2 regions of the Stenotrophomonas nitritireducens genome follow, and region 1 is predicted to be linked to the other one. Evidence: predicted binding sites of a transcription regulator. Region 1 holds the regulator's gene; the other holds the start of a gene.
What was found. The regulator FliA, encoded in region 1, starts transcription of late flagellar genes. The targets are predictions, from matches to a motif close to TAAAGTTTNNCNNNCNNNGGCCGATAA.
Positions count from the first base shown of each region.

Region 2: a site for FliA is predicted at 9,390-9,416, ahead of BCV67_RS19070 (methyl-accepting chemotaxis protein). Genes of this name have one in related genera too.

Region 1 is NZ_CP016756.1:4,266,566-4,281,696, forward strand. Features, by position in the region: gene BCV67_RS18225 (flagellar motor protein) at 1-368, opposite strand, end outside; gene BCV67_RS18230 (chemotaxis protein CheA) at 693-2,561, opposite strand; gene BCV67_RS18235 (protein phosphatase CheZ) at 2,565-3,185, opposite strand; gene cheY (chemotaxis response regulator CheY) at 3,185-3,577, opposite strand; gene BCV67_RS18245 (RNA polymerase sigma factor FliA) at 3,591-4,340, opposite strand; gene BCV67_RS18250 (MinD/ParA family ATP-binding protein) at 4,337-5,221, opposite strand; gene flhF (flagellar biosynthesis protein FlhF) at 5,208-7,004, opposite strand; gene flhA (flagellar biosynthesis protein FlhA) at 7,159-9,267, opposite strand; gene flhB (flagellar biosynthesis protein FlhB) at 9,264-10,394, opposite strand; gene BCV67_RS18270 (putative bifunctional diguanylate cyclase/phosphodiesterase) at 10,582-12,702, opposite strand; gene fliR (flagellar biosynthetic protein FliR) at 12,874-13,665, opposite strand; gene BCV67_RS18280 (flagellar biosynthetic protein FliQ) at 13,670-13,939, opposite strand; gene BCV67_RS18285 (ligase-associated DNA damage response exonuclease) at 14,541-15,131, shown strand, end outside.
Region 2 is NZ_CP016756.1:4,471,609-4,486,739, reverse strand. Features, by position in the region: gene trxB (thioredoxin-disulfide reductase) at 1-194, shown strand, start outside; gene BCV67_RS19120 (hypothetical protein) at 227-1,078, shown strand; gene BCV67_RS19115 (GNAT family N-acetyltransferase) at 1,111-2,244, shown strand; gene aat (leucyl/phenylalanyl-tRNA--protein transferase) at 2,241-2,975, shown strand; gene infA (translation initiation factor IF-1) at 3,074-3,292, shown strand; gene clpA (ATP-dependent Clp protease ATP-binding subunit ClpA) at 3,599-5,878, opposite strand; gene clpS (ATP-dependent Clp protease adapter ClpS) at 6,190-6,510, opposite strand; gene BCV67_RS19090 (hypothetical protein) at 6,632-7,108, shown strand; gene BCV67_RS19085 (NUDIX hydrolase) at 7,111-7,575, shown strand; gene mnmA (tRNA 2-thiouridine(34) synthase MnmA) at 7,572-8,693, shown strand; gene hflD (high frequency lysogenization protein HflD) at 8,703-9,317, shown strand; gene BCV67_RS19070 (methyl-accepting chemotaxis protein) at 9,445-10,635, shown strand; gene BCV67_RS19065 (hypothetical protein) at 10,713-10,973, shown strand; gene BCV67_RS19060 (bifunctional diguanylate cyclase/phosphodiesterase) at 11,353-14,142, opposite strand; partial or broken gene BCV67_RS19055 (ATP-binding protein) at 14,534-15,131, shown strand, end outside.

The sequences.
Region 1 (15,131 bases):
GTGTCCGGCTCAACGCCGTCAACCACCAGTTGCAGGCCCTTGCGGATGAACGGGTCGTCCTGCAGCTCAACCTGCGGCTCCAGGCCAAGCAGGCCCTGGCGGCGGGCGATGTTGCTCCAGTCCACGATCTGCTGCACCAGCGCGCGGGGGTCGCTGGCCGGCGGGCGGATCACCCAGCGCACGATCTTGAAGGCGTGTTTGAACACCGCCGGCGAGGTGTGCAGCAGGATGGCCGCCAGGGTGCCGATGATCACAATCACGAACGCAGCCGGTGACCACAGCGAGGACAGGCCGGCGCCTTTGAGGATGCTGCCACCCACCAGCGAGGCGAGGGCGAGGAAAAGTCCAATGATGCTGAGTCGGTCCATGGTGCGTATATCGGCCTGGTTGGAGCGGTCTTGAATCGGGGGCTTTGCTTGAGCCCCTCTCCCGCACGCGGGAGAGGGGTTGGGGTGAGGGCGGTGTTGGAGCAGTCTTGAATCGGCGAGGCTTTGCTTAAGCCCCTCTCCTGCGGCAGCGGGAGAGGGGTTGGGGTGAGGGCAGCTTCAAGCTTTAGAAACTAAAAGCGCCCCTCACCCGCCCCGTCTTCGCGGGGCGCCCTCTCCCGCAGGCGGGAGAGGGGACAGTCGGGATCGTGGCCCCAGTTGGATTGCGAGATTGCAGGGGTTGCGGACGGCTTGCGTCTGCATCGCTCACCCTTGCCCCCCGCGCAGCCCATCCACGTCCAGGATCAAGGCCATGCGGCCGTCACCGATCAGGGTGGCGCCGGCATAGCCGTTGAGTCCGCGCAGCGCGCGTGGCAGCGGTTTGATCACCACTTCCTCGCGGCCACGTACCTGGTCCACCACCAGCCCGAAACGGGCCTCGCCCATCTGCAGCACGACGATGGTGAGCAGCGTCGAAGGTGCCGGGCTGACCCCCAGCCACTGGCGCAGGTCCAGCAATGCCAGGGTGTGGGATTTGCGGTCCAGCACGGCGCGGCCGTCGAACCAGCCCAATGAGGTGGCCGGCGCATGCAGCACTTCCATTACCCGGGCCAGCGGCAGGGCGTAGACATCCTCGCCGGCCTGCACCAGCAGGGTGGGCAGGATCGCCAGGGTCAGCGGCACGCGGATCAGGAAGCGACTGCCACGGCCCAGTTCCGATTGGATCTGGATCTGGCCGCTGAGTTCGCGGATGCGTGACTGCACCACGTCCATGCCGACGCCACGGCCGGAGATGTCGGTGACTTCCTGCTTGGTCGAAAAACCGGGCAGGAACACCAGGTGCAGGCATTCTTCGCTGGTCAGGCGGGCGGCGGCTTCGGGATCGATCAGGCCCTTGTCGCGGGCCTTGGCGCGCAGGCGCTCCGGATCGATGCCGGCGCCATCGTCCTGTACTTCGATACTGACGTAGTCGCCTTCCTGCTGTGCGGACAGGCGCACCCGGCCCATCCGGGGCTTGCCCTGTGCTTCGCGCAGCTCAGGCGATTCCACGCCATGGTCGATGGCATTGCGCACCAGGTGCACCAGCGGGTCGGCCAGCGCTTCGACCAGGTTGCGGTCCAGCTCGGTATCGGCGCCGATCAATTCCAGGTCGACCTCTTTCTGCAGCGAGCGGGCGACATCGCGGGCGACCTTCGGAAAGCGCGAGAACACCTTGCCGACCGGTTGCATGCGGGTACGCATGACCGCCGACTGCAGGCGTGCGGTGGCGATATCCAGGGTGGACACAGCGCGGTCCAGTTCCTCGTCCTTCAGGCGGGTGCGCAGGGTCTTTAGCCGATTGCGCGCCAGCACCAGCTCGCCGATCAGGTTGACGATGGCGTCCAGGCGTTTGGTGTCGACGCGTACGGTGTGCTCGGGCTCGGCGGCTTTGGCAGCTGCTGGTTTGGCGGCCGCCGCAGCAGGGCGAGCCGGGACAGCAGCGCGCGGTGGCGCTGCTATCGGCGCGGGCGCGGGGGTTACAGCAGGCGCGGCCTGCAAGGCGACGGCGCCAGGTGCGGCACCGCCGTGAAGCTTGTCGAGCAGTGCTTCAAATTCGTCTTCGTCGATCAGCCCGTCGTCGGCCTTGGCCGTGATGGGCTGGGCGCCGGGCGTGCCGCTGCCATGCAGTTCATTGAGCAACGCTTCGAATTCGTCTTCGCTGATCAGCTCGCTGTCGCTGGCTGCGGCGGCAACCGGGGCGGCTGCCACCACCGGCGCGTTGCCGACATCGAACTGTGCGATCAGCGCGGCCGGTGCATGCTCCGGATCGGTGCCGGAGGACACCGCATCGAGCATGGCCTGCAGCCAGTCCAGCGATTGCTGGGCGGCATCGAAATGATGCGCCAGCAGTTCGGCCTTGCCGGCGCGGGCCATGCCCAGGGTTTCCTCGGCGGCGTGGCACAGCTCCACCATCGGATGGATCGCCAGAAAACCGGCGCCACCTTTGAGTGTGTGGAAGCCGCGGAACACGGCGTTGAGCTGCTCGCTATCGTGGGGCGCCTGTTCCAGCGTCACCAGCTGCTCGCCGAGGCGATCCAGGATCTCCTGCGCTTCGAGGATGAAGTCGGCGGCGATGTCGTCGGCAAAAGCACTCATGGCTTACAGCCCCAGGTCCGAGAGCAGGTCGTCGGCATCGACCTGCGAGACGGCATGGCGGTCCAGACCGTTGACGGCTGGGCCGGCCAAGCCCTGGTTGCGGGCGTCTTCTTCCGGGGGCGGCAGACCGAGCGCACCAAAACCTTCATGCACGCGGCGGACGATGCCGACCACGCGACGGATGATCTGCCCGGTCAGGTCCTGGTAGCTCTGGGTCAGTGCTACCTCGGTGAGGTTGTGGCGGATGCGTTCGAGGATTTCGCCCTGATCGGCATTGAGCCCGTCGGCACGCAGGCGTTCGGTCAGCGCACGGCATTCCTCGGCCAGGTCCAGGGTGCGGTGGGTGGCCTGCTCGGTCATTTCCACCACGTGGTCCAGGCGCGCGCAGGCGTCGTCCAGCTCGCCGGCTTCACTGGGCACGCTGGGCAGTTCGCCCAGTGCCTGGCCCAACTCGCGCGCAAGCCGGCCCAGGCCGGACATCATCGGCTGGGTGCGCAAGGCGGCCAGCGCGTCGATTTCCCGGCGCCAGCCGGGCTCGTCACCGCTTTCCAGTGCGGCAAGTGCGTCCTGCAGGCGTTGCACCAGGGCCGATTTGTCGTTCAGGGCTTCCCCGAGGCCGTCCATCAGGCGCTCGCTGCCAGGCGTTCGAAAATCTTGCCGAGCTTTTCTTCCAGCGTCTGTGCGGTGAACGGTTTGATGATGTAGCCGTTCACGCCGCTCTGTGCGGCCTCGATGATCTGCTCGCGCTTGGCTTCAGCGGTGACCATCAATACCGGCAGGGTCTTGAGCTTGGCGTCGTTGCGGATCGCCTTGAGCAGCTCGATGCCGGTCATCACCGGCATGTTCCAGTCGGTGACCACGAAATCGAAGGACTGGCTCTGCAGCAGCGACAGCGCGGCATGCCCGTCCTCGGCTTCGGCGGTATTGGTGAAGCCCAGGTCGCCGAGCAGGTTCTTGACGATGCGACGCATCGTCGAGAAGTCGTCAACGATCAGGATGCGCATGTTCTTGTTCAAAAGACTTTCCTCTTCATGGTTCCTCGAGGCCGGCGTCGGCCGCCTCGAAAATCTTCAGCCGCCCGCGCAGGCGCAGCATGGCTTGGCCGTGGATCTGACAGACGCGGGATTCGCTTACGCCCAATACCGCGCCGATTTCCTTCAGGTTCAATTCCTGCTCGTAGTACAGCGACAGCACCAGCTGTTCGCGCTCGGGCAGCTGGCCGATGGCCTTGCCCAGCTCGGCACCGAACTGGCTGCGCTCCAACACCTGCTGCGGATTGGGGCCGCCTGTGGTCGGGGTATCCAGTTCGCCCTGGTCTTCGATGCGCGACTCCAGGCTCAGCACCTGGCCGCGCGAGGCGTCTTCGACCAGCCGCATGTAATCAGGCAGCGGCAGCTCCATTGCTTCAGCCACTTCGCTGGCGCTGGCCGAACGACCGGTGCTCTGCTCCAGGCGGCGGATGGTGGCAGCAGCGTCACGGGCACGGCGGTGCACCGAGCGCGGCACCCAGTCGCCACGGCGGATCTCATCGATCATCGAGCCGCGGATGCGGATCGAGGCATAGGTTTCGAACGAGGCGCCCTGTTCGGCGTCGTAGCTGCGCGAGGCTTCGATCAGGCCCATCATGCCGGCCTGGATCAGGTCGTCGACCTCGACGCTGGCCGGCAGGCGCGCGGCCAGGTGGTGGGCGATGCGGCGGACCAGGTCGGCGTGGCGGGCGATGCAGTCGTTGGCCGCGCTGCGCTGGACCTCCCGGTATTGGGCGGCTGCATTGTTCATGCCTTCACCTTCTGCTGGATGATGCGTTCCAGGAAGAACTCAACGCCGCCGCGCGGGGCGGTTGGGGCTTGCCAGCGCGCGGTGCGACGGGCGATTTCGTTGATGGCCAGCGAGGCTGGCGCGGAAGGGTAGAGCTTGACCACCGGCTGCTGGCGCTGCACCGACAGCCGCAGCCAGTCGTCCTGTGGCACGCAGCCCAGGTAGTTCAGCGAGACATCGATCAGGAATTTCTCGCAGACCCGCACCAGCTTTTCGTACAGGGCGCGGCCTTCGTTCGGGTCGCGGACCATGTTGGCCACGACCTGGATGCGGTCCACGCCGCGCTCGCGCGAGAGCACCTTGATCAGTGCGTAGGCGTCGGTGATGGAGGCCGGCTCGTCACAGACCACCACCACGGTGTCCTGCGCGGCCTGGCAGAACGTCAACACGCTGTCGGTGATGCCGGCGGCGGTGTCGATGATCATCACGTCGAGGTCGCGCTCGAGCTCGGAGAACACATTGACCAGGCCGACATGCTCGGCCGGCTGAAGTTCAGCCATGTGCCGGCGGCCGGACGCGGCCGGCACCACCAGCACGCCGTTCGGGCCTTCGATGATGACTTCTTCCAGCGTCGCGCGCCCGGCGACCAGGTCGGCCAGGGTGTGCTTGGGCTGCAGGCCCAGGACCACGTCGATGTTGGCCAGGCCCAGGTCGGCGTCCAGCAGCAGCGTACGTTTGCCCATGCCCGCCAGTGCCACGGCCAGATTGGCCGAGACATTGGTTTTGCCCACACCGCCCTTGCCGCCGGTCACCGCGATGGTGCGTACCGGGCCGGCCGGTTCGTGTCGGGTCGCCGACAGCGGGAAGGTGTTGGTCAGCTTGGCGTACTCACGCGACTGCATTGTTCAACTCCGGGTTGCAGGGCATATCGGCCGCGCGGCGCAAATCTTCAAGGCGAAGTACGAGATTTGCGGCAGAGGCCCGATAAAGGTCTTCCGGGACGTCCTGGCCGTCGGTCACCCAGGTGATCGGCAGGCGGTGATCGACCGCCACCGACAGGGCCGAACCGAAGCGGCCGGTCTCGTCCAGCTTGGTCAGCACCACGCCCTGCGGATTGGCGGCGCTGAAGCGGCGCACCACTTCGTCCATGTCCTGGAAGGCGGTGTTGGCGGGCAGCACCAGCAGGGTGCGGATCTGGCCGGCGGCGCGCAGCCACTGCAGCTGGGCGGTGAGGGCGCGGTCGCGCTGGCCCAGGCCGGCGGTGTCGATCAGCACCAGCTTGTAGTCGGCCAGTTTCTGCAGCAGCTGGTTCAGATCGGTGCCGCTGTTGGCCTCGTGCACGGCGATGCCGAGCTGGCGGCCAAAGCCGTAGAGCTGCTCGCGGGCGCCGATGCGCTGGGTATCGGTGGTGACCAGGGCTACGTCGCGGGCGGCATGGGCTTCGGCAAAACGCGAGGCCAGCTTGGCGATGGTGGTGGTCTTGCCGGCGCCGGTGGGGCCAACCAGGGCGATGATGCCACCGGTTTCCATCGGGTCGACCGGGGCAATCGGCAGCTTCTTGGAAATCAGCCCCAGCATCAGGCCGCGGGCACGGCTGGGATCAATGTCGGCCGGAATCTGGGTGGCGACGTCGCGGGCGAGGCCGGCGTCGAAGCCGTACTCATCCATCAGGTCCAGCGCATTGGCGCGCACCGCGCTGCCACGCAGGCGTTCGTCGGTGAAGCGGTTCATCTCGCGCTCGATCAGGTGGCGCATGCCGGCCACTTCCTGGCGCAGCTGGCTGAGTTGTTCGTTGTCGCGGGCGGCCACGGCCGGACTGGTCGGCACGGGACTCAGTGCTGCAGTGGCAGCTGCCGCAACCGGCGCGCCAGGCTGCATGGTCGCATGCAGCGGCTGGGCGGGTTCCACCACGGTAACGGGAGCTGCCACTGGCGCAACGGCGGCGGCTGCAACCAGGGCATCGCTGGATGGGGCGTGCATCGCGGCCGCAGCCGGCAAGGCCGGTGCGGCGACGGGCGGCGCGCGGGTCGGCTCGGGCAGCGGCGGATCGATCACGAAGCGGGCACGCTCAACCGGTGCCGGCGGTGCGATGGTGACGGCGGCAATGGCGTCGGCAAAGCTGGCCTGCGCGGTGCTGGCTGCGACCGGTGCCGGCGCAAGCGGTGCGATGGCGGCGCCGCTGCCGGCAGGACGGAATGCCGGCACCACCGGCAGTTCGTCGGCGCTGGCCGGCTGGGTGGCAAACAGGCTCTGTGCGACGGCTGGCTGGCGCGGTGCGGCCGGTTCAACCTCAGCCGAGCGCAGCAGGCCGGCGAAGCGGCTGCCCGGTGCCAGGTCAACGCTGCTGTCGATGGAGCGGCCGGTAGCGCCCACCGCCGAGCGCGCCAGTGCGGCGACGGCCGAGGTGGTGGCGGTGACCGGTTCCGGCTCCGGCGTCTTGCGGCGGGTCATCGCGGCCATGATGGCTTCGGCGGCACTGCGCGGCTTGGCCGGTGCCGGCGGGGCCGGGCGGGTCGCTTCCAATGCCTGCTGTACCGCGGTTTCGTCGTAGTGTGCGGCCGCCACGATCTCGACACCTTCCTCGATCCGTCGATTGGACAGGATCACGGCATCGGGACCGTGTTCTTTGCGCACGAGGTTCATGGCGGTGCGCATGTCAGCGGCGACGAAACGTTTGATCTTCATGCTTTGGTACCGGGAGTGGGGTTGCGGTGAAGGAGGGGCGTTGGCGATGTCATACATGGCGTGGCGGGCTCCTTCTTGCGGAATGGGTGCGGGCTGCAGCTGGTGTCTGGTTTCCGTCGCCGGCTGGGCGGCCGGCGTCGGTTTTCGGCGTGCCTCAGCTGATCGTGCCGACCAGCTTCAGGCGTTTGTCTTCCGGCACTTCGCTGTAGGCCAGGACCGACAGCGAGGGAACGCTGTGGCGGACCAGGCGCGCCAGCGCGGCGCGGACCGGGGCCGGTACCAGCACAACCGCAGGCTCGTTGCGGGCCTCCTGCTTGCCGACACATTCGGCAAGACTCTGGTGGAGGCGTTCGGCGAGACCGGGTTCCAGTGCGGCACCATTGCCTTGTGTTGACTCCTGCAAGACCCGTTCCAATTGCGGGTTGAGGGTGAACACCGGCAGCTCCGGCGAGGAGCCGGCGATTTCCTGCACGATGAAGCGGCCCAGGGTGTTGCGTACTGCGGCGGTGAGCGCGGCCGGATCCTGAGTGACTGGTGCGGCTTCGACCAGCGCCTCGGCGATCTTGCGCAGCTGGCGGATCGGGATGCGTTCGACCAGCAGGTTCTGCAGCACGCGCGCCACGGTGGACAGCGGCAATGCCTTGGGCGAGAGGTCTTCGGCCAGCTTGGGCGCGCTCTTGGCCAGGGTGGCCAGCAGCTGCTGCACTTCCTCGTGGCCCAGCAGTTCCGGCGCGTGCTCGCGGATCAGGTGCGACAGATGGGTGGCCACAACCGTAGCCGGGTCGACCACGGTGTAACCCAGCGATTCGGCGTGGGCGCGCTGGTGCGGCTGGATCCAGGTGGCATCCAGGCCGAACGCCGGGTCCTTGCCGGCGATGCCGTCAAGCTTGCCCATGGCGCTGCCCGGGTCCAGTGCGAGCTCGCGATCCGGGTGGATGTCAGCGGTACTGACCGGCACGCCATGGATCAGCAGGCGGTAATGGGTGGCCGGCAGTTCCAGGTTGTCGCGGATATGCACCGGCGGGATCAGGAAGCCCATGTCCTGGGTGAGCTTGCGGCGCACGCCCTTGATCCGCGCCATCAGTTCGCCGCCTTGGGTCTTGTCCACCAGCGGAATCAGCCGGTAACCGACTTCCAGGCCCAACGGGTCCACCGGCCGCAGTTCGTCCCAGGTCAGTTCGGCGGTCGGGGCCGGTTGCGGCTGGCCCAGTGCGTTCATGCCGCCTTCGGTGGCCGCAGTGGCGCTGGCTGCCGCGTTGGCAGCAGCGCTGGTTTCACGTTTCCACAGTTTCCAGGCAATGAAGCCCAGAATCACTGCCAGGCTGAGGAAGGCAAGGTTGGGCATGCCCGGCACCAGGCCGACCAGGCCGATGATGCCGGCGGTGATGGCAAGTGCGCGGTACTGGCCGAACACCTGGCCCATCATCGCCTCGCTCATATCCTGCGAGCGCGAGGCACGGGTGACCAGCATGGCCACGGCGCTGGAGACCAGCAGGGCCGGCAGCTGCGCCACCAGACCGTCACCGATCGACAGCAGCGTATACGTGGCGGCAGCGTCACCGAAGGCCATGTCATGCTGCAGCACGCCCACGGCCAGGCCGCCGAGCATGTTGATGAAAAGAATCAGGATGCCGGCGATGGCATCGCCACGGATGAACTTGCTGGCGCCGTCCATCGCGCCGTAGAAGTCGGCTTCCTCGCGCACTTCTTCGCGGCGCAGCTTGGCTTCTTCACGCGTCAGCAAACCGGCGTTGAGGTCGGCGTCGATCGCCATCTGCTTGCCGGGCATGGCGTCCAGGATGAAACGCGCGGTCACTTCCGACACGCGCCCGGCACCCTTGGTGATGACCACGAAGTTGATGATGGTCAGGATGGCGAACACCACGATGCCGACCGCATAGTTGCCACCGATCACGAACTCGCCGAACGCGGCGATCACCTTGCCGGCGGCGTCATGCCCGTTCTGGCCGTTGAGCAGGATCACCCGGGTCGAGGCCACGTTCAGCGCCAGCCGCAGCATCGTGGTGACCAGCAACACGATCGGGAAGATGGTGAAATCCAGTGGCCGCCGCACATACACCACGGCCAGCAGCACCAGCATCGAGATGGCGATGTTGAGGGTGAACAGCGCGTCCAGCACCGGCGCGGCCAGGGGCACCACCACCATTGCCAGCAGTGCCAGCACGATCAACGGCGCGCCCAGCCCGTGGCGCAGCATGTCCAGTGCGCGGCGTGCGGAGAAGCCGGAAGTCTGGCTGCTCATCGGGCGTCTCCCTTGCCGAATTCATCGATATCGATGGACGCCATCTGCGGCATCGGGCCGGTGCGCCATTGGCGCAGCTGGTAGACATAGGACAGGACAAGGGCAACAGCCGAATACAGTCTCACGGGGATTTCCTTGCCAAGTTGGCTTTCCCGATACAAGGCCCGTGCCAAAGGCGGTGCCGAGACGATGGCGACCTTGTTGCCGTCGGCCACCTGGCGGATGCGCAGGGCCATTTCATCGACACCGCGGGCGACCACCGTGGGGGCGTTCATGCGCCCGCTCTCGTACTTGAGGGCAACCGCATAGTGTGTGGGGTTGACCAGGACCACGTCGGCGGTAGGCACGGCCTCGTTCATCCGGCGCTGCGACAGCTGCATCTGCATCTGCCGGATGCGGCCCTTGACCTCGGGGCTGCCCTCGCTTTCCTTCATCTCGCGGCGCAGCTCTTCGCGGGTCATCTTCAGCTTCCGCAGCCAGTTCCACTTCTGGTACGGCGCATCGATGGCGGCCAGCAGCGCCATGGCGCCGGCGGTGGCCAGCAGGAGCTTGAGGGTGAAACCCAGGCCGCGGCCGATGGCGCTTTCCAGCGGCAGATGCAGTAGCCCGCGCAGGGCATCCACACCGTGCCAGATGCACAGGCCGGCGGCAGTGCCCACAAAGACCACGCGCAGCAGCGATTTGACCAGCTCGGCCAAGGCCTCGGGGCCGACCAGGCGCTTGATCCCGCTCATCGGGTTCATGCGGTTGAAGTCCGGCATCATCGCCTTGCTGGAAAACCGCAGCCCCCCCATCAGCACCGGGGCGATGAAACCGGCGGCCAGGCACACGAGCAGCAACGGAGTAAAGGCCAGCATCAGCTGCAGCAGCATCCAGCCGGCGTGGCCGAACAGGGCGTTCGGGGTGTCCAGCAGGCCGGGTTCGGGCGAAAGCGCGGCCTTCATCCATTGCCGTGCCGAACCGCCCATGGAGTCAGACATCGCATACAGCGCCAGCACCGCGGCGACGAAGACAGCAGCGGTGGCCAGCTCGCGTGAACGCGGGATGTTGCCTTGCTCGCGGGCTTCGCGCAGGCGTTTTTCGGTGGGGAGTTCGGTTTTTTCCCCGGCCTGTTCGTTTTCTGACATTGCCTGGCATGGAAGAAGGGTTCTTCCAGGGCCGTGCAAAAATCATTCCAAACCAGGGTTTGGGTAGTGCCGAGCCATGCTCGGCAAGGGGCTTTGCCGATAAAGCCCTTGCCGAGCATGGCTCGGCACTACAGATTGGGCTTTACCGGGAATGCCCCTGCCGAGCGTGGCTCGGCACTACGGGGCTCTACTCGGGGCTGGCCTGGAACGAGGCCAGCCGTGCTTCCATTGCCGCGTGCTGGACGTCGCCGCCGTGCAGGCGCATGAAATTCTCTGCGCTGACCGGGCGGCCCAACAGATAGCCCTGCAGATGGTCACAGCCCAGACGCTCCACGTAGGAGCGTTGGCCCTGGGTCTCGATGCCCTCGGCAACCACCTCCAGATTCAGCGCATGGCCCAACGCGACGATGGCCGAGACGATCACCACGTCCTCGTCGCTGTCCTCCAGCGACATCACGAAGGCCCGGCCGATCTTGATCTCGGTCGCCGGCAGTCGCTTCAGGTGCAACAGGCTGGACACGCCGGTGCCGAAATCATCGATCGAGATGCCCACTCCCAGCCCGGCGATGCCGCGCAGCACCGCAATGGTGTTTTCGGTATCGCGCATCACCGCGGTTTCGCTGATTTCCAGGATCAGCCGCGAAGGCTCCAGGTCGTTGCTATCCAACGCCGCCCGCACGTCCTCCAGCAACTTGGGCGAGCCCAGCTGCCGGCCGGACAGGTTGACCGATACCCGCCATTCGTTGTTGCCGGCATCCTGCCAACTGCGCATCTGCCGGCACGCCTCGCCCAGGACCCAGTTGCCGACGGTCTCCATCAGCTCGCTTTGCTCGGTAAGGCGGATGATGCGTTCGGCCGGAATATAGCCGTGTTCAGGGTGGCGCCAGCGGATCAACGCCTCGGCCCCGCTGATGCGGCCGCTGTGGGCATGCACGCGCGGCTGGTAGTGCAGTGACAGCTGCCCGGTACCCAGCGCCTTGCGCAGGTCGTCGAGCAGGCGCCGGTCCTGCTCGACGTTGTCGTTCATCCAGTCGGCGAACACGGCGTGGTTGTTGCGGCCGGATTGCCGGGAATAGGCCATGGCGGTTTCAGCCATGGCGATCAATTGCGCGGCGGTGTTGCCATGTTGCGGGTACCGGGCCAAACCCAGGCTGGCGGTGATGCGCAGGTCACGGCCGGTGGCCCGCACCGAGTTGACCGCCAGGATGATGCGCTCGGCCAGGGCATCATGTTCGTCCGGCTGCGCCAGGGGGCTGGCAATGACGAACTGGTCGCCACCCAGGCGGCCCACCAGGTCTTCGGCTGGCAGCAGTTGGCGCAGGCGCTCGCTGACGTCCACCAGCGCCGCATCGCCGGTCTGCGCGCCGAAGGTGCCATTGATCAGGCGGAAGCCGTCCAGGTCGACCACCATCACTGTGAATGCCGGCCTTTCCTGCAGCATCTGCTCGATGCGCTCATGTGCGAGCTGGCGGTTGGGCAGGCGGGTCAGTGAATCGTGCAGGCTGGCATGGAACAGTTCCTTGCGGGCATCGTCCAGCGAGGCCGACAGCATCGAGTTGCGCAGGTGCAGCAGCCGCGCCTGCATGCGCTGCTCGAACAGCGAGATGGTCAACACCACCGCCATCACGCCGACGGTCAGCAGCACCACGCAGGCCGCCAGCCATTCGGTGGGGACGCCGCCGCTGGAGGCCGCCGTGCAGACCGCGCCGGCCGGGAACCGCGCCGCCGCCATGCCGGTGTAATGCATGCCGACAATGGCCAGGCCCATCACCGCGGCCGCAACCAGCCGCTGTGGCAAGGGATGCTCGACGGTACGCAGGCGGAAGGCGATATACAGCGCGCTCCACGATGCGCCGACCGCGATGATCAGCGACAGCGCGAACCAGAGAGGGTCGTAGTCGATGTCCGGTGACATCTTCAGCGCCGACATGCCGACGTAGTGCATCCAGGCGATACCCAGACCCATCAGCAACGCGCCCAGCGCCAGCCGCATGTGCGGCAGGGTGGGCCGTGACACCAGCCACAGGGCGAAAATGGACGCCGCGACTGCCACCAGCAGCGATTCCAGGGTCAGCCACAGGTCGTAGCCCAACGGGATGGGTAGGCGGAAAGCGAGCATGCCGACGAAGTGCATCGACCATATCCCGGCGCCCATCGCCACGCCGCCGCCCAGCAGCCAACGGGCGGCCCCCCGCCGTGGTTGCGAGGCCGAGACCCGCGAGGCCATGTCCAGTGCCGTGAACGAGGCAAGGATGGCCACCAGGATGGACAACACGACAAACAACGGGTTGTAGCTGCCAACGAGCATCGAACCCTCTCCCTAAGATTGCCGTGCCGCGGTTGCGGCAGCGAGATGCCGTCACGGGTTCCGCATTCCCCTGCGGCGCCCGACTGTAAGCGGACTATCCACGGGTAGAAGGAAACCGGCAAGAGGGGGGTCAGGCAATGCGAAACCGAAAGCATTGAGCTGAGGAGGGCGTCACATTGTCACTTGCCGCGCCGTATCAAAGGCGGTGTTGAACAGACGTTGCACCGGCGGCCCCATTTCTCCTGCCAACAAGGTCAGCAGGGATAGCCCCAGCAGCAGTGCAATCGGCAGGCCCAGCTGCATGGGATTGAGTGCCGGGGCGGCACGCGCCAGCACGCCGAAGGCTAGGTTGATCGCCAGCATCGCCACCACCAGCGGCAGGGCCAGCGACAGCGCGCCACGGAAGATCTGCAGGGCCAGGGTCGGGGCCAGCGCCGCCACCGCATGCGGGTCGGGCAGGGCGGTGCCGATGGGCAGCGCCTTGTAGCTGTCCACCAGCAGCGAGATGAGTGCCAGATGCCCGTTGCTGGTGAAAAACAGCAGGCCGAACATCAGGTAGAACCATTGCCCGATCACACCGGAGCTGCCGCCGCGCATCGGGTCGGCCATCTGCGCAAAGGCCAGGCCGGTGCTTTGCGCGATCATTTCACCGGCCATCGCACCGGCTTCGAAGATCAGCCGCAGCAGGAAGCCGATGCTGACCCCGACCGCCACTTCGCGCAGGATGCTGAGCACGGTGGCCGAGTCGAAGCCGGTGAACACCGGCACCGGCGGCAATACCGGCGCCAGCGCCACGGACAGGGCCACGGCCAGCATCGCGCGCACGCGGGCCGGCACCGCACGGGTGCCGAGCATGGGCATTGCCATCAGCATCGCGCCGATGCGCAACATGATCCACAGGGTATTGCCGATGATGGCAAACGCCTGTTGGCCATCGATGACCGTCTGCGTGACCGAGTCCATGCCGCTAGCCGATCAGATGCGGAATGCGCTGGAACAACAGGATGGTGAATTCGACCAGATGGCCGAGCAGCAGGCTGCCCAGCGCAAACAGCGCTGCGGTAAGGGCGGCGGCTTTGGCGACGAAGGCGATGGTCGGCTCATTCAGCTGGGTGGCGGCCTGGATGACGCCGATCACCACGCCGACAACCAGCACGACAAGCAGCAGTGGGCCGGCAATCCACAGCGTGGCGACAAGGCCGCCGCGCAGTTCGGTGAGGGCAAGTTCGGGACTCATGCCGGGACAGATGCAAGAGCGGTGCCAGAGCGCAGGCGTCGGTTTTCCGGCAGTGCCTCGCCGGTGGGGCCTGTGGGGGCGTGTGCGCTGGCAAGCGCTTCTTCTATCAGGGTGCAGGCCGCGCCTTCATCCATTGGTTTCGGCTTCGCGGCTTACGCCGCTCCCACAACAGCGGCCCTGTTCCGCGTCGGCATCATCAGCCTGCCCTTGCCCTTGTGGGAGTGGCGTAAGCCGCGAAGCTCCCGGTCCATCCGGTGGCAAGTAATAGGGTCTACTAACGCTTCCGGCTCGCGGCTGGGGTCTCTCGCACAGGCCATCATGATCTTTCCTCTGCCGAACGGCGATGAAGCAACAGACGGATGGCGGTGTGATCGTCGTCGGTTGAGATGCACACATTGCTTCGTTGCTAAATCGCGCCTAAACATGTCGATTCGACCGAGCCCGCGCTGCACTTCCAGCAAACGCTGCATCCGCGCGCTGTGTGGAGCCGCTTCACAGCAATTGTCTTCATAGTGTTGATGGCGGATTCACGTGGCCCGACAGTTCCTACACGTTGTACGTGGCAGGGTTGGTCACAAGTGTTCTGGAAGGCAAGTACGTAATGGACGCTGATCTGGTCGAACTTCGACCCGAAGGAATGTACTGCCCGGCCGGTGACTTCTACATCGACCCTGGACAGCCGGTGGCGCAGGCCGTCATCACCCATGGTCATGCCGACCACGCGCGGACCGGCATGGGTTGCTATCACCTTGCCAACGCCGGACTGCCCATCCTGCGCTGGCGGCTGGGCGAGCAGAACTACGTGCCGCATCCCTACGGCGTGCCGTTCCGGCTGGGAGCTGCAACGGTGTCATTGCATCCGGCCGGCCACGTACTGGGCTCGTCACAGGTGCGGATCGAGGTGGATGGTCAGGTGTGGGTGGCGTCGGGTGACTACAAGCGCCAGGCAGACCCGACCTGCACGCCCTTCGAGCCGGTTCCCTGTGATGTCTTCATCACCGAGTGCACGTTTGGCCTGCCCATCTACCGCTGGCCGGACGCGGCGCAGGTGGTGGCCGACATCGCTGCATGGCGTGACGAATGTGCAGCACAGGGGGAAACCGCAATTCTGTACTGCTACGCGCTGGGCAAGGCACAACGCGTGTTGGCGGAACTGCTGGCGCTGGGCAAAACCTCACCGGTATGGCTGCAT
Region 2 (15,131 bases), 210 kb from region 1:
AGCTGGCCATGAACAACGGCTACCTGGAAATCCGCTCCGGCCTGGGCGGCAACGCCACCATGACCTCGGTCGAAGGCGTATTCGCCGCCGGCGACGTGGCCGACCAGCACTACCGCCAAGCCATCACCTCGGCCGGCTTCGGCTGCATGGCCGCACTGGACGCCGAACGCTTCCTGGACGAAAAGGGCGCCTGAGCGCCTGCTGGTGAACTGACAAGGATTGTTGAATGTATCGCCTGGTCTTGATCGCAGCTTCCATGGCGGCTGCAAATGCAGCAGCGGCGGCGAAAGCAGTTCCGCCGCCGCTGGCTCCTTCAGAGATGAATCCCATGGTTCGCAACCTATGCCTGTCGCAGGACATGGTTGCGGAGCTGGTGAAGCAGGATCCTGCCCTTGCTTATCTCGGCGGCAGCAAGCGCTCGCTGGCAACGATGCAACTTGTCCTGCAGTCGGCAGACCCGAATGTGCGCAAGGGACTCGACGAAATGCTGGCATCCGCCATGGGCGGTAATGTCAAAACCAGGGAGATGCTTTCCCCTGCCCTCGCCGGCTGCCTCGTTGCCGGCGTACGAATGGCGCCGGAACGTCGGCAACTGGCGTTGACCTGGCTGCAGGAAGATTCGATGGCGGGAAAAACCACCGCCATCGAGCAGCTGATGACACTGGCGCTTCTGAAGGAAGTGGAAGGCGGAGGCAATGCCGCAGCCACTTATTTCCAGCAGTTGCCGGGCAAGACACTCGATACCATCTCTCCGGACAGCGTCGGCATTGGGCTTTTTGCCATGCAGGAGATTGCCGCCAACAACATCATCAACGCGGCGATCCAGTCGTATTACACGCGCTCGCCTCAGCCATTGGCCGGCGTCCCTCAGCCCGCCGTGACGTACCGCTTTTGCAACAACAGCGTGGCAGCGGCGGCTGGACAAGCACGCGGCGTCCATCGCGTCGCGGCGTTTGCAAACGCGCGTTTGCAGCAACTGCCGGAGCCTGTCTGGAATTGCGATATGACAGCAATCAAAGAGGAAGTGCGCACGATCAGTTGGGGGACTGACGTGCCCTCCAGCCCCGCGCCTAAATGAACGATGCCGGGCGGATACGTTAGGCTCCATTGATGACGCAACTCCGAGTCCTTTCCCATCTGCGAGACGTCGGTGCGCCTGCTTGGGATGGCCTGCACGGCGGCAGCAATCCCTTCATCAGCCATGCCTTTCTCAGTGGGCTGGAACAGCATGGCTGCCTGCGCCCGGAATGGGGCTGGCAAGCCCAGCACCTGAGCCTGTGGCGCAATGACGAACTTGTCGCTGCCGCACCCGGTTATCTGAAGCAGAACTCGCACGGCGAGTTCGTGTTCGACCACGCCTGGGCCAATGCCTACGCACGCCATGGGCTGGAGTACTTCCCGAAATGGCTGGGCGGTGTGCCCTACTCGCCGGTTACCGGGCCGCGCCTGCTGGCCCGCAGCGAGGCAGACCGCCAGGCGCTGCTGCAGGCCATCGTTGCGCATGTGCAGGACGAGGCGCTGTCCTCGGCACATATCAACTTCCATCTGGCCGAAGAGAGCCCGCTGTTCGGCGCGCAGTGGCTGCAGCGCGACGATGTGCAGTTCCAGTGGCAGCGCCGCCCTGAATGGAACGCTTTCGATGATTTCCTCGCCGCGATGGACCACAAGCGGCGCAAGAACATCCGTCAGGAACGTGCCAAGGTCGCACAGGCCGGCATTACTTTCGTGACGCGTCACGGTGATGAAACCAGTGACGACGAACTGCGGTCGATGCATGGCTTCTACCTGCAGACCTTCGCCGAATATGGCAATGCGCCTGCACTGACGCTTGCCTTCCTGCGCCACCTGGCGGCACAGATGCCGCGCCAGCTGGTGCTGTTCCTTGCCCTGCAGGACGGCGAACCCATCGCCGGCGCGCTGTGCCTGCGCGGCACCGATACGCTGTACGGCCGTTATTGGGGCGGTGCCACCCTGCCCGGCCTGCATTTTGAAACCTGTTACTACCAGGGCATCGATTACTGCCTGCGCGAGGGCCTGCAGCGCTTCGAACCCGGCGCGCAGGGCGAGCACAAACTGGCGCGTGGCTTCCTGCCGACCCGGGTGCAAAGCCATCATTGGCTTGCGCATCCCCAGTTCCGTGATGCGGCGCGCGACTGGTGCCGCCGCGAGCGCGAAGATCTTGCCCACTACGAGGCCGACCTGCTGCGCCATTCGCCGTTCAAACAGGAAGATCCAGCGCAATGAGCAATAAAGGCCCCTTCCTGCTGGATACCGCCAGCGATGCGCCCTTCCCTCCTGCGGAGCTGGCGCTGAGGGACCCGGAAGGTCTGCTTGCCATTGGCGGCGACCTGAGTCCTTTACGGCTGCTCAATGCGTATGCCAGCGGCATCTTTCCGTGGTTTTCGCAGGGTCAGCCGCTGCTGTGGTGGTCGCCGGACCCGCGCATGGTGTTCCGCACCGATCAGGTCCACCTGTCCTCGCGGTTCCGCCGCAGCCTGCGCAACAGCACCTGGACGATCCGCGCCGATACCGCCTTCGCCGAGGTCATGCAGGCCTGCGCGCAGGCGCCACGGCCCGGGCAGGATGGCACCTGGATCACCCCCGACATGCTTGCCGCCTACGTGCAGCTGCACCAGCTTGGCTATGCGCACTCGGTGGAAGTGTTTGACGACGAGGAACTGGTTGGCGGCATCTACGGCGTCGCCATCGGCCAGATGTTTTTCGGGGAAAGCATGTTCAGCGGCCGCAGCGGCGGTTCGAAGGTGGCGCTTGCGGCGCTGGCCGGCACCCTGGCGCGCTGGGGCTGGCCCTTGATGGATGCGCAGGTGGAGAACCCGCACCTGCTGCGGATGGGCGCTGAGCACCTGCCGCGCACGGAGTTTCTGGCCGCCGTTGCAGCACTGGTGCAAATGCCGGGCGATGCCAGCAGCTGGGCGCGCAGGTTTGGCGAACTTCCGGCCTCGGCGCTGGCCTGAATGCCGGGGTTTAACGCAAACTTTGCATCCCGGCCCGCGAAAGCGTAAAATGCCCGCCCTTAGGCCTATTGGCCGTCCGCAGAACCGCACAGGACTACATGTCGAAAGACGACTCCATCGAGTTCGAGGGCACCGTCAGCGAGACGTTGCCGAACACCACTTTCCGCGTTCGTCTGGAAAATGGGCATGAAATCATCGCCCACATCTCCGGCCGCATGCGCAAGAACTACATCCGCATCCTGACCGGCGACCGCGTCAAGGTTGAGATGACGCCGTACGACCTGACCAAGGGCCGTATCACCTACCGCATGAAGTAATGCGGTAAGTAGAGCGTTGCAGGAAAGCCAGCCATCGTGCTGGCTTTTTCGCGTGCCTGCAGGTTTTTGTAGTGCCGAGCCATGCTCGGCAGAAGCCCGCCTGATTCTGTAGTGCCGAGCCATGCTCGGCAGGGGCTTTCCCGGTAATGCCTCTTGCCGATCATGGCTCGGCACTACATGGGCCTCTGCCCTGCCGAACGAGCCACGCAAAAACAAACCCCGCACCTTTCGATGCGGGATTTGTGTGTACGGACAACGGGCCAGCTTAGCGGCTTACGCCGCTCCTACCGCCCGCAGGCTCCGGCCTTACACCGTTGCCGGCAACAGGTGCTCCGGCTCGGACTCGGTGTCCACGATCAACTCGCCATCGCGGACGTCGATGCTGACCTTGCCACCGTTGGCCAGCTTGCCGAACAGCAGCTCGTCGGCCAGCGGGCGCTTCACCTTGTCCTGGATCACCCGATGCATCGGGCGTGCGCCCATGTCCGCGTCGAAACCATGTTGTGCCAGCCATTCGCGGGCGGCCGGGGTGGCCGACAACGAAACGTGCTTGTCCTGCAGCAGCATCTCCAGCTCGATCAGGAACTTGTCCACCACCCGCAGGATGTGGCTGAAGCCCAGCGGCTGGAACTGCACCACCGCATCCAGGCGGTTGCGGAACTCAGGGGTGAAGCTCTTGCGGATTACCTCCATCGCGTCGGTGGCATGGTTCTGCTTGGTGAAACCAATCGAGCGACGTGCAGCTTGGGTGGCACCGGCATTGGTGGTCATCACCAGGATCACGTTCTTGAAGTTGGCCTCACGGCCGTTGGTGTCGGTGAGCACGCCGCGGTCCATCACCTGCAACAGGATGTTGAAGATGTCCGGATGCGCCTTCTCCACCTCGTCCAACAGCAGCACGCAATGCGGCGTCTTGACGATTTTCTCGGTCAGCAGGCCGCCCTGGTCGAAGCCGACATAGCCCGGAGGGGCACCAATCAGGCGGCTGATCGAATGCGGCTCCATGTACTCGGACATGTCGAAGCGCACCAGCTCGATACCCAGCTGCAACGCCAGCTGACGGGTCACCTCGGTCTTGCCCACGCCGGTGGGGCCGGCGAACAGGAAGTTGCCGATCGGCTTGTCCGGGCTGGCCAGACCGGAGCGCGACAGCTTGATCGCCGAGGTCAGCGACTCAATGCCCTGGTCCTGGCCGAAGATCACCATCTTCAGATTGCGCTCCAGGTGCTGCAGCACATCCTTGTCACTGGCAGTGACCTGCTTGGCCGGGATGCGCGCCATTTTGGCAATGATGGTTTCGATTTCCTCGATGTCGATGCGCTCCTTGCGCTGCCCTTCCGGCAACAGCCGCTGGCGTGCGCCGGCCTCGTCGATGACATCGATGGCCTTGTCCGGCAACAGCCGGTCGGCGATGTGCTTGACCGACAGGTCCACCGCTGCCTGCAAGGCATCGTCGGCATACGTCACGCTGTGGTGTGCTTCGTACTTCGGCCGCAGGCCCTTGAGAATCTCGTAGGCCTCGCCAACGGTCGGCTCGACGATGTCGATTTTCTGGAAGCGCCGCGCCAGCGCACGGTCCTTCTCGAAAATGCCACGGTATTCCTGGAAGGTGGTCGAGCCGATGCAGCGTAGCTCGCCCGAGGCCAGTGCCGGCTTGATCAGGTTGGACGCATCCATGGTGCCACCGGAAGCCGAACCGGCACCGATGATGGTGTGGATCTCGTCGATGAACAGCACCGAGTTGGGGATCTTCTTCAGTGCAGTGATCACGCCCTTGAGGCGCTTCTCGAAGTCGCCACGGTACTTGGTGCCCGCTACCAGCGCGCCGAGATCCAACGAGTAGATCACCGCATCGGCCAGCACGTCCGGCACCTCGCCGTCGACGATGCGCTTGGCCAGGCCTTCGGCGATGGCGGTCTTGCCCACGCCGGCCTCACCCACGTATAGCGGGTTGTTCTTGCGGCGGCGGCACAGCACCTGGATGGTGCGTTCGATCTCATCGCGACGGCCGACCAGCGGATCGATCCGCCCGGCTTTGGCCAGCTCGTTGAGATTGCTGGCGAACTCGTTGAGCGAGTCGCCCTTGCCTTCGCCATCAGCGCCTTCAACCCGGCCCTCGCCTTCCAGCGGGGAGGACATTTCCGGGTCGTCGCCACTCTTGCCCACGCCGTGGGACAGGTAATTGACCACGTCCAGCCGGGTCACATCCTGCTGATTGAGGTAATAAACCGCGTGCGATTCTTTTTCGCCGAAGATCGCCACCAGCACATTGGCACCGGTAACCTCCTTCTTGCCCGAGGACTGCACGTGGTACACGGCCCGCTGCAGTACGCGCTGGAAACCCAGCGTAGGCTGCGTGTCGCGGCCGTCGTCTTCGGCCAACAGCGAGACCGAGGCGTTGATCGCCTTTTCCAGCTCCCTTCCCAGGCGCTCTAGATCCGCGCCACATGCTTTCAGCACAGCCTGTGCCGATGCGTTTTCCAACAGGGCCAGCAAGAGATGTTCAACCGTCATGTATTCGTGACGGGCTTCCCGGGCGCGCTTGTAGCACTGACCAATGGTCTGCTCGAGGTCTTTACTGAACATAAGGCACTCCGGTTGCGGTTGGAGACAATATGCGGCCTGGGATCGCTTTTTCCAGCACCCTAACTACGATGATGTAGACGCTACGTCAGTAATGACGATAAAACAGCGCTCACCGTGAATTCTGCATTCAGTTTCAAGGCCCGAACAGGCCGATCAGCCGTTACGCAGGCAACTTACAGGACAAATCGTTCCATCTGCGCTGACCCCAAACAGCGCCCGCACAGCGGCTTTGCCGCCGCTGCGGCGCGTGCACTCAGTCTGGTCGATCAGGCAGCCGGACAGCCCCCCCCTACCGGGCACCTGTGACGGGCTCAGGCGCGTTCCATCGTGCACAGCAACGGATGCTGGTTCATGCGCGAGAACTCGTTGACCTGCGCGACCTTGGTTTCGGCCACCTCGCGGGTATAGACACCGCAGATGCCACGGCCGCGGGTATGGACATGCAGCATCACCTGGGTGGCCTTGTCCATGTCCATCGAAAAAAAGCTCTGCAGGACCGTCACCACGAAATCCATCGGGGTGTAGTCGTCGTTGAGCAGCATCACTTGGTACTGCGGCGGGGGCGCCACCTCGGGCTTGCCGGGGGCGACCAGCAGGCCATGGTCGCTATCGTGTTGGGTCTTCTGGGACATTGCCCAATTATAGCCGGTCTGTGTGGCAGCCTCTGGGCATTGGACGCAGCCCCCCCTGCCCCCGCACAATTTGCTGGCTAACCCTCCTTTACCTGACCAAATCCTTACAACTGGGGAAAACATGAAGAAGTCTGTAATCAGCATCGCTCTGCTGGCCCTGGCCACCGCTACCGCAGGCACCGCGTTCGCCGGCGAGGCGGATCCGGCCGTCGGCCGCGTACTGGACACCCTCAAGTACAAGTACGAGGTGGACAGCGATGGCGACTACCAGCTGGTCTTTGAAATGGAAGACGACCGTACCCAGCTGGTGTTCGTGCGCTCCAACGTGGAAACCTATGGCAGCCACAAGGTCCGCGAGATCTGGTCGCCGGGCTACAAGTCCAGCAGCCCGCAGTTCCCGGCACTGGTGGCCAACCGCCTGCTGGAGGATTCCAACGATTCCAAGCTCGGCGGCTGGGTGAAGCAGGGCGACGTGGCGATGTTCGTGGTCAAGGTGGACGCCAATGCCAGTTCCGAGATCATCTCCGATGCCATCGACGCGGCCGCCAAGAGCGCCGATGCGATCGAGCTGGAAATGACGTCGAAGGACGAGTACTGAGCGTGAATGCTTTGCAGTCCCAGCGATGGGCGCCACATGTGACCGTGGCCACCGTGGTCTCCCGCGCAGGGCAGCTGCTGCTGGTGGAAGAAGAAAAAGGCGGCCGACGGGTGTTGAACCAGCCGGCCGGTCATCTTGAGCCGGGCGAGAGCCTGCTCGAGGCGGCGGTGCGCGAAACCCGCGAGGAAACCGGCTGGGACGTTCAGCTCACCGGTTTCATCGGCAGTTACCAGTGGACGGCGGCCGATGGCACGCCGTTCCTGCGCTTCGCCTTCGCCGCCGAACCGCTGCAGCACCATCCCGAACAAGCGCTCGATGTGGGTATCGTGCAGGCGCTGTGGATGAGCCCGGTGGCGTTGCAGGCCGACATGGCGCGACTGCGCAGCCCCTTGGTCTGGCAGACGATCTCCGATTGGCTGGCCGGGCAGCGTTACCCGCTTTCGATCGTGCGACAGGTGGCACCGTGAGCAATCCGAATATCGTGGTGGGCGTGTCCGGCGGGGTCGACTCGTCGGTGGCCGCGCTCACCCTGGTCCAGCAAGGCCTGGATGTCGCCGGCCTGTTCATGCAGAACTGGGCCGATGATGGCAGCGGCCATTGCCGCGCCGAGGATGACCGGCGCGATGCGGTGGCAGTCTGCGGGAGGCTGGATATCCCCTTCCACTTCCGCGATTTCTCGACGGAATACTGGCAGGGCGTGTTCGAGCACTTCCTGGCCGAATACGCCGCCGGCCGCACGCCCAACCCGGACGTGCTGTGCAACCGCGAGGTCAAGTTCAAGCACTTCCTGGATGCCGCCCGCGAGCTGGGCGCCGAACGCATCGCTACCGGCCACTACGCCCAGGTGGACCAGTCCGCCGGCCGCTGGCGGCTGCTGCGTGGCGCCGACCGCGGCAAGGACCAGAGCTATTTCCTGCATCAGCTCGGGCAGGCCCAACTGGCGGCTACCTTGTTCCCGATCGGCCACATGGAGAAAAGCGAGCTGCGCCGCATTGCCCGCGACGCCGGCCTGCCGACCCATGCAAAGAAGGATTCCACCGGCATCTGTTTCATCGGCGAACGTGATTTCCGCGAGTTCCTGGGCCAGTACCTGCCGGCCCGGGAAGGCGAGATCCAGGACCCCGATGGCCAGGTCATCGCCCGTCACCCCGGCGTGTTCTATTTCACCCTGGGCCAGCGCGAAGGCCTGAACATCGGTGGCGTGCGCGGCCGCCCGGCGGCACCGTGGTTCGTGGTGGGCAAGGATGTGGCCCGCAACATCCTGTATGTCGACCAGGGCCACGACAGCCCCTGGCTGCAGTCACAGTGGCTGCGCAGCGAGACCATGCACTGGATTGCCGGCAGCCCGCCCGCACGCAGCTTCGCGTGCACCGCACAGACCCGCTACCGGCAGCCGGACGAGGCCTGCACGGTCACGGTGCGCGATGACGGTACGCTGGATGTGCACTTCGCGCGCCCGCAACGCGCCGTCACCCCGGGTCAATCGTTGGTGCTGTACGACGGTATGGAATGCCTGGGCGGCGCGGTGATCGCCGCAACCGATGCACCTTTGGAGCGCCGTCTGGCGGCTCCTGTTACCCCTTGAGAGATGACCATGACTTTTTCTATCGATGACCGCGTACTTGCCTTGGCCGGCATTGCCCAGGCCTTGCAGCAGGTGCGCCGCATCGCCGAAACCGGCCATTCGGAAAGCGCCATCGTGCGCACCGCGATGGACAGCGTGCTGCGTATCGACGCCAGCTCGCCGGCGGCCGTGTACGGCAGCGCCACCCAGCTCGAACCGGGCCTGCGCCTGCTGCGTGATTACTTCCGCAACCAGGGCAAAGATGCGTTGCTGCCACGGCTGGCGTTGTCGGTGATGCAGCTGGAACGCCGTTTCGTGCGGGAAGGCGCCACCATCGACAAGGTAGAGGCCGGGATCCAGCGTGCTGCCAGCATTGCCCAGGAACGCGGCGACAGCAGCCATCCGGACGTACTGAGTGCGATGGGTGCGCTGTACGCCGACACCATCAGCCAGCTCAAGCCGCGCATCATGGTGCAAGGCAACCCGCATTACCTGGGCCAGGCGATGGTGGTGTCCGAGATCCGCGCGTTGCTGCTGGCGGCGGTGCGCTCGGCCGTGCTCTGGCGCCAGCTGGGCGGTGCCTACTGGGATTTCCTGTTCTCGCGCAAAGCCATGCTCGAAGCCATCGAGCGGCGCCTGCGCTGACCCATGCAGGCCCGCCGCCACGGCGGCGGCGGGCCTGCATCGCAAAACCTCCGGGGATTCACCGCAGCGGGCTAAAGACCCCACGGCTACTGCCGATACTGCATTCGTGACTCTCCCGAGAACGTCCATGTATTCACGTATAGCAATCCGTTTGGCAGCCCCGTTGGTCCTCACCCTTCTGGTCGTGGTCGCTGCTGCCCTGTCCTGGCCTTCGGCAGCGCTGTGGGCGATTTTGACCACCATGGTGCTGAGCTGGCTGGTGTTCGCCTGGTGGAGCGTGCATACGCAAGCCCAGCGCTCGCCCGAGCACGCCAAGGTGTTGAAGGAGCAGGATCAGCTGCTCAATGAGCTGCGCAGCTTCGTCAGCAACGAGATCGACGGCTCGCGCAGCGAGATCGAACGTGCCCGCGAGCTCATCCGGCAGGCCGTCGGCGGGCTGGGCAGCAGCTTCGACGCGATGAGCCGCAAATCGCGCCAGCAGAGCCAGGCACTGGCCCGCATTGTCGACCGTGCCGGCGATGAAGGCGGCAGCGGCGTCGATGTGGCGCGTTTCGCCCAGAACGCCAGTCACCAGATGGAACAATTGGTCGAGGCGCTGGAACAGGTCAGCGGCCAGAGCAGCAACACCGTGCAGCACATCGACCAGATGGCGCAGCACCTGGACGGCATTTTTGCCCTGCTCGAAGACGTCAAGTCCATTGCCGACCAGACCAACCTGCTGGCCTTGAATGCCGCCATTGAAGCCGCGCGCGCCGGTGAAGCCGGGCGTGGCTTTGCGGTTGTGGCCGACGAGGTGCGCAACCTTTCCGAGCGCTCAACCACCTTCAACGAGCAGATCCGCAAGCTGGCCCACAGCTCCAAGGACGCCATTGCCAAGGTGCGCGAAACCGTCACCCACATGGCCTCGCGCGATATGGACCGGTCGCGTGAAGCACGTACCGAAGCCGCCTCGATGCTGGACAGCGTGGCAGCCATCAACGCCTCGCTCGGTGACGGCATGCGCGAGATCTCCGAATGCGGCCGTGCCATCGACGGCAGCGTGGCCGAGGCCGTGCGCGCCCTGCAGTTCGAAGACATCGCCACCCAGGCCCTGGGCGGGGTGCACACCCATCTTGACCGCCTGGGTGCGATCAACCGCGAAGCGGTCGCCCTACAGGAACTGCTGCATCGCAATGGCGGCGTGTTCGACGGCGAGATGATCACCGCCCTGCATTGCACCGGCAGCCGCCTGCGCGAAATGCGGGTTGAGTGGGAGCGTCCGCCGCACAAGCCGGTGTCGCAGCAGAGCATGGGTGCAGGCACGGTGGAACTGTTCTGATTCCAGCCCGCATCCGGCCCGTACCCCAGCCCCGGCCTTTGGCCGGGGCTTTGCCGTTGCTCTTGCCGCACTGAACCATGCCCACCCTGCCCCGCCCCAGCACGCTCCCTACGACGACGTCATCGGCGAAGCCGAGCAGCACCGAGGCGCGGCCCGCATTGCCGGCGAACGTCGCATTGAATCGTCGCCAACAATTTGCCCAGCTTGAGCACTGCGCGCAGCAGGAACTGGCACTGCTGCGTGCGACGCGCGAGCAGCAAGCGCACTTGCAAACCCGCAGCAGCGACAGCAACGAATGGCTGAGCAGCAGCGTGGACTGGGACCTGTCGGTTCCGTAAAGCCTCCGGGCATACGCGCCGCCGCCCGCTCCGCGCTTCGAGCATCCAACCCTACCGAAGCCGCAGCCAGGACAGCAACGTAGCCCGGGTAAGCGCAGCGCACCCGGGGCTTCAGGCAGACACTTGCGAGACCAGCAGCGCCGCGCTTCCCGGGTGCGCTGTGGGCATCACCGGCGCCGGAAGAAGTTCCCGGGTGCGCTGCGCTTACCCGGGCTACGTTGTTGCGCCGCCCCCGTTTCTGCGCGCCACGCCGCGGCAGGCTGCACGAGGCGGAACGTCACGGGCACGCATCGTTCGACGCGCCCGCCAGCTGACATCCACGCATACACAAAAGCCCGGCTACCTGTTGTGTAGCCGGGCTTGATGATGTTGGCGGAGCTCAGTGGGTTGCGCTGATGGCGTTGATCGCCGTGACAGGCGGCATATCCAACAGTTCGACCGGGCCGCTGCGCAGCCATTGCACCATCTCGCGAGGCCGCAGCGGCCGTGAGTACAGGTAGCCCTGCAGCTCGTCACAGCCCTGCTGTTTGAGCATGGCCGCCTCGGCAAGTGTCTCGACACCCTCGGCCACCACGCGCATGCCCAGGGCATGGCCAAGGTGCACGATGGCCTGGGTGACTTCGGCGGTACCGGCATCGTGCAGCATTCCCTGCACGAAGCTGCGGTCGATCTTCAGCCGCTGCACAGGGAAACGATTGAGGTAATGCAGGTTGGAAAAACCGGTACCGAAGTCATCCACGGCCAGCGGGATGCCGTGCTGCTCGAACACGTCAAAGCACTGCCGCAGCGCGTCCGTGTCGCGGATCAACGCCGATTCGGTCAGTTCCAGTTCCAGCCGCTGTGCAGGCCAGCCAGATTGTTGGCAGATGCTGACAACACGTTCGGCAAAACCGCGGTCGCGCAGCTGCAGCGCGGACACGTTCACTGCCACCCGATCAAACTGCAGGCCGGCCTGTTGCCAGACCACTGCCTGGCGGCAGACCTCGCGCAGCACCCAGTCACCGATATGGATGATCTCGCCACATTTCTCGGCGATGGGGATGAATTCGGCAGGGTTGCACACGCCGATCCGGCCGCTGTTCCAACGCAGCAAGGCCTCGATTGACGGAACCGGGTCGCCGTTGGCATGCACCAGTGGCTGGTAGACCAGACTGAACTCGTCGCGCTCGACCGCGCCATGCAGCGCATGCTCGATCTCGACCCGGCGCTGTGTGCGCGCCAGCGCATCCTGGCTGTAATACTGGTAAGTATTGCGCCCCGCTTCCTTGGCTGCGTGCATTGCCGCATCCGCGGCGCGCAGCAGGCTGTCGAAGTCGTTGCGGCCCTCGTCCAGCAGGGCGATGCCGACGCTGGCACCGACCTTCAAGGTTGCATCCTCGCGGTACAGCGGCTCGGCCAACGATGCGATCAGCTTGCGCGCCACATGCCCTGCGTCCTCCGGTTCCACCAGATTACGCAGGATCACGATGAACTCATCGCCATTGAAACGGGCGAACAGATCGGCATTACGCAGGTTCTGGTGCAGGCGTGCTGCCGCCGCTTTCAACAGCATGTCGCCGGTGGCGTGGCCAAACGTGTCATTGATGGTTTTGAAGCCGTCCAGGTCAATGAACAGCATCGCCAGCACCGCGCCGCGTTCGCGGGCTTCGATGATGGCCTCCGCACCCTGCTCGCGCAGCAGCATGCGGTTGGGTAGGCCGGTCAGCAGATCGTAGTGGGCCAGCAGTTCCAGCCGCTCGTCGGCCTCGCGCTCGCGGGTGATGTCGCGGAACAGCACCACATAACGTTCTGGCAGGCCTTCACGTTGATCCAGCTCGATCAATACCTGCACCCAGACGCGCTGCCCCGAGGGACGGTAGAAACATAGGTCCAATTGTTCCGGCAGGCCACCTGTGGCGATGCGCAGCAGCGCAGCCTCGAAGAGGTCACGCGAATCCGGGGTGTACAGGTCCAGCGCCTGGTCAAGCGTGACCGGCGCCTTGCGCAACCCGTGGATGCGATAGCACTCCTCGGTCCACTGCATCGCCCGCGTGTCCACTTCGATCTCGCAGCCGCCAATGCGGCCCAGCGCCGAGACCCGGTTGAGCAGCTCGGTGCGCCAGCGGATCAAGGCATCGGTGCGGCGCTGGTTGCTGATGTTCTGCACCTGGCCCAGCACCCGCTGCAACACGCCCGCGCTGTCGTAATCGAGTTCCACCCAGATGCGCAGCTGCTGCTGGGTTACCGGGTCGCGGCCCCAGGTCAGGTCGAAACTGCCACCGGCGGCATCATCGAGCAGGCGCCGCCAGCTGCCGAACAGGTGCCGGCGCGCGTCATTGGTTAGCGTGCGCAGCCATTGGCGGCCAGTGGGCAGGCTGACATCGCCCCAGCCGATGGATGCGGCAAATTCTTCGGACCACTGCACACGACCGCGCTGTGGCTCCCACACCCAACTGCCCATGCCTGCCACGCGCTGTGCCCGCTGCAACAAGGCCTGTTGCGAGCGCAACTCGTCTTCCAGCGCTTTCTGCTGCTGGATGTCGGTATAAGTGCCCACCATGCGCAGGGGCTGGCCGTCGCCGGCGCGGGCGATGACCTGGCCACGATCGAGTACCCAGTGCCAGCTGCCGTCAGCTTGACGCAGGCGGAACTGGCAGGCGAACGGGACCTGTGGATCGTGCAGGTGGGTGGCGATGGCCTGGCGCAACTGCAGCTGGTCTTCCGGATGGACCTCATCCAGCAGCCCCATACCCGCAGGTACGGGCGAGCTGGCATGGATTGGGGTGGTGCGCACGATCGCATCGCTGACGATGTCCCAATCCCACAGACTGTGGCCCGCCGATTCCATTGCGATGGCCCAGCGCGCATTGCGCGCCTCGGTATCGCTGGCCACGGAGTACAGATAGCCCAACGGCTCGGTCGACGGCGATTGCACCGCGCTCAGCCAACCTTCCAGCCGGCGCCCTTCACCGGGCAGCGGGCATGCCACCGCATCCTGGTGGGTGAGCTGCTGGCGTGCGCAGGCCAACTGCTGGCAATAACGTGACAGGCGTTCGGGCAGGCCCAGATTACGGGCCATGGCATTGGCAGCCAAAGGCTGCCCATCCGTGTCCAGCAGCACGACAGCTGCGTTCAACGGGTGACGAAGCAGGCTAGCAATGACGCCGCGATCCACGCGATCTATCTCCATGCCCGACAAACCGGGGACTCATTCGATAACGGCACCGCGTCGGCAGAATTGAGCACTTCGTCGCGCGCTTTGTGCACAAGCCGCTAAGATGGCGTCGACGCTCGTCCCAAATCCTCAGTCAATCATGCAAGCCGATCCGGCCCCCGCTGCTTCCGCGCCCGTGCCTGCACCGCTCCCGCCGCGCCGTGCCGGCCTGTTCTGGCTGCTTGGTCTGGCCATGCTGCTGGCACTGGCCACGGTGGGTGTGCTGTTGGGCGGCGCCGTTTCCGTCGAACGGCAATCGCAAACAGTGATCTTCATCACGCTCGCACTTTGTCTGGCATTGGCGATGCTGGGCTGGCGGTTGTGGTCGATGAACGCGTGGCATGGCGTGGCCCATGGGATGCCGCGCGAATTTGAACAGCTTGCGGCCGTTTTGCCCGATGGCGTGATGGTGGCCGACGGCAACACGGTTCTTTATGCCAACCCCGCTGCCAGCAGCATCCTGGGCATAGGCGATGGTCACACCGACACTGCCGCACAGCTGCTGACAAATCTGAGCGCCCACACGCCCCCCGCGAACAACGGCGAGTTGCCCGTGCAACTGTGCCGGACCGGCGGCGAGCCGTTCCATGCCGTGGTCATCACCCAGCAGCTCCACCACGCAGGCCGCGCCTGCCAGCTGTTCGTGATCCGCGACCTCAGCGAGCTGGAGCATGGCCGCGCCGCACTGGCCGCCAGCAATGGCGAACTGCAGGCCATGGCCGGGCGCCTGTTCTCGTTGCAGGAAGACGAGCGCCGCTCGATTTCCCGTGACCTGCACGACGACATCGGCCAGGCCATCACCGCAATGAAGCTGGCCGCCTGCGCGGCCCGCGATGAAGACAACACGCCACGCCGGCAGGATGACATCGACCAGATCATCGAGCTGGCCGACACCACCGTGATCAAGCTGCGCAACCTGTCGATGCTGCTGCGTCCACCCCAGCTCGACGCTCTGGGCCTGGAAG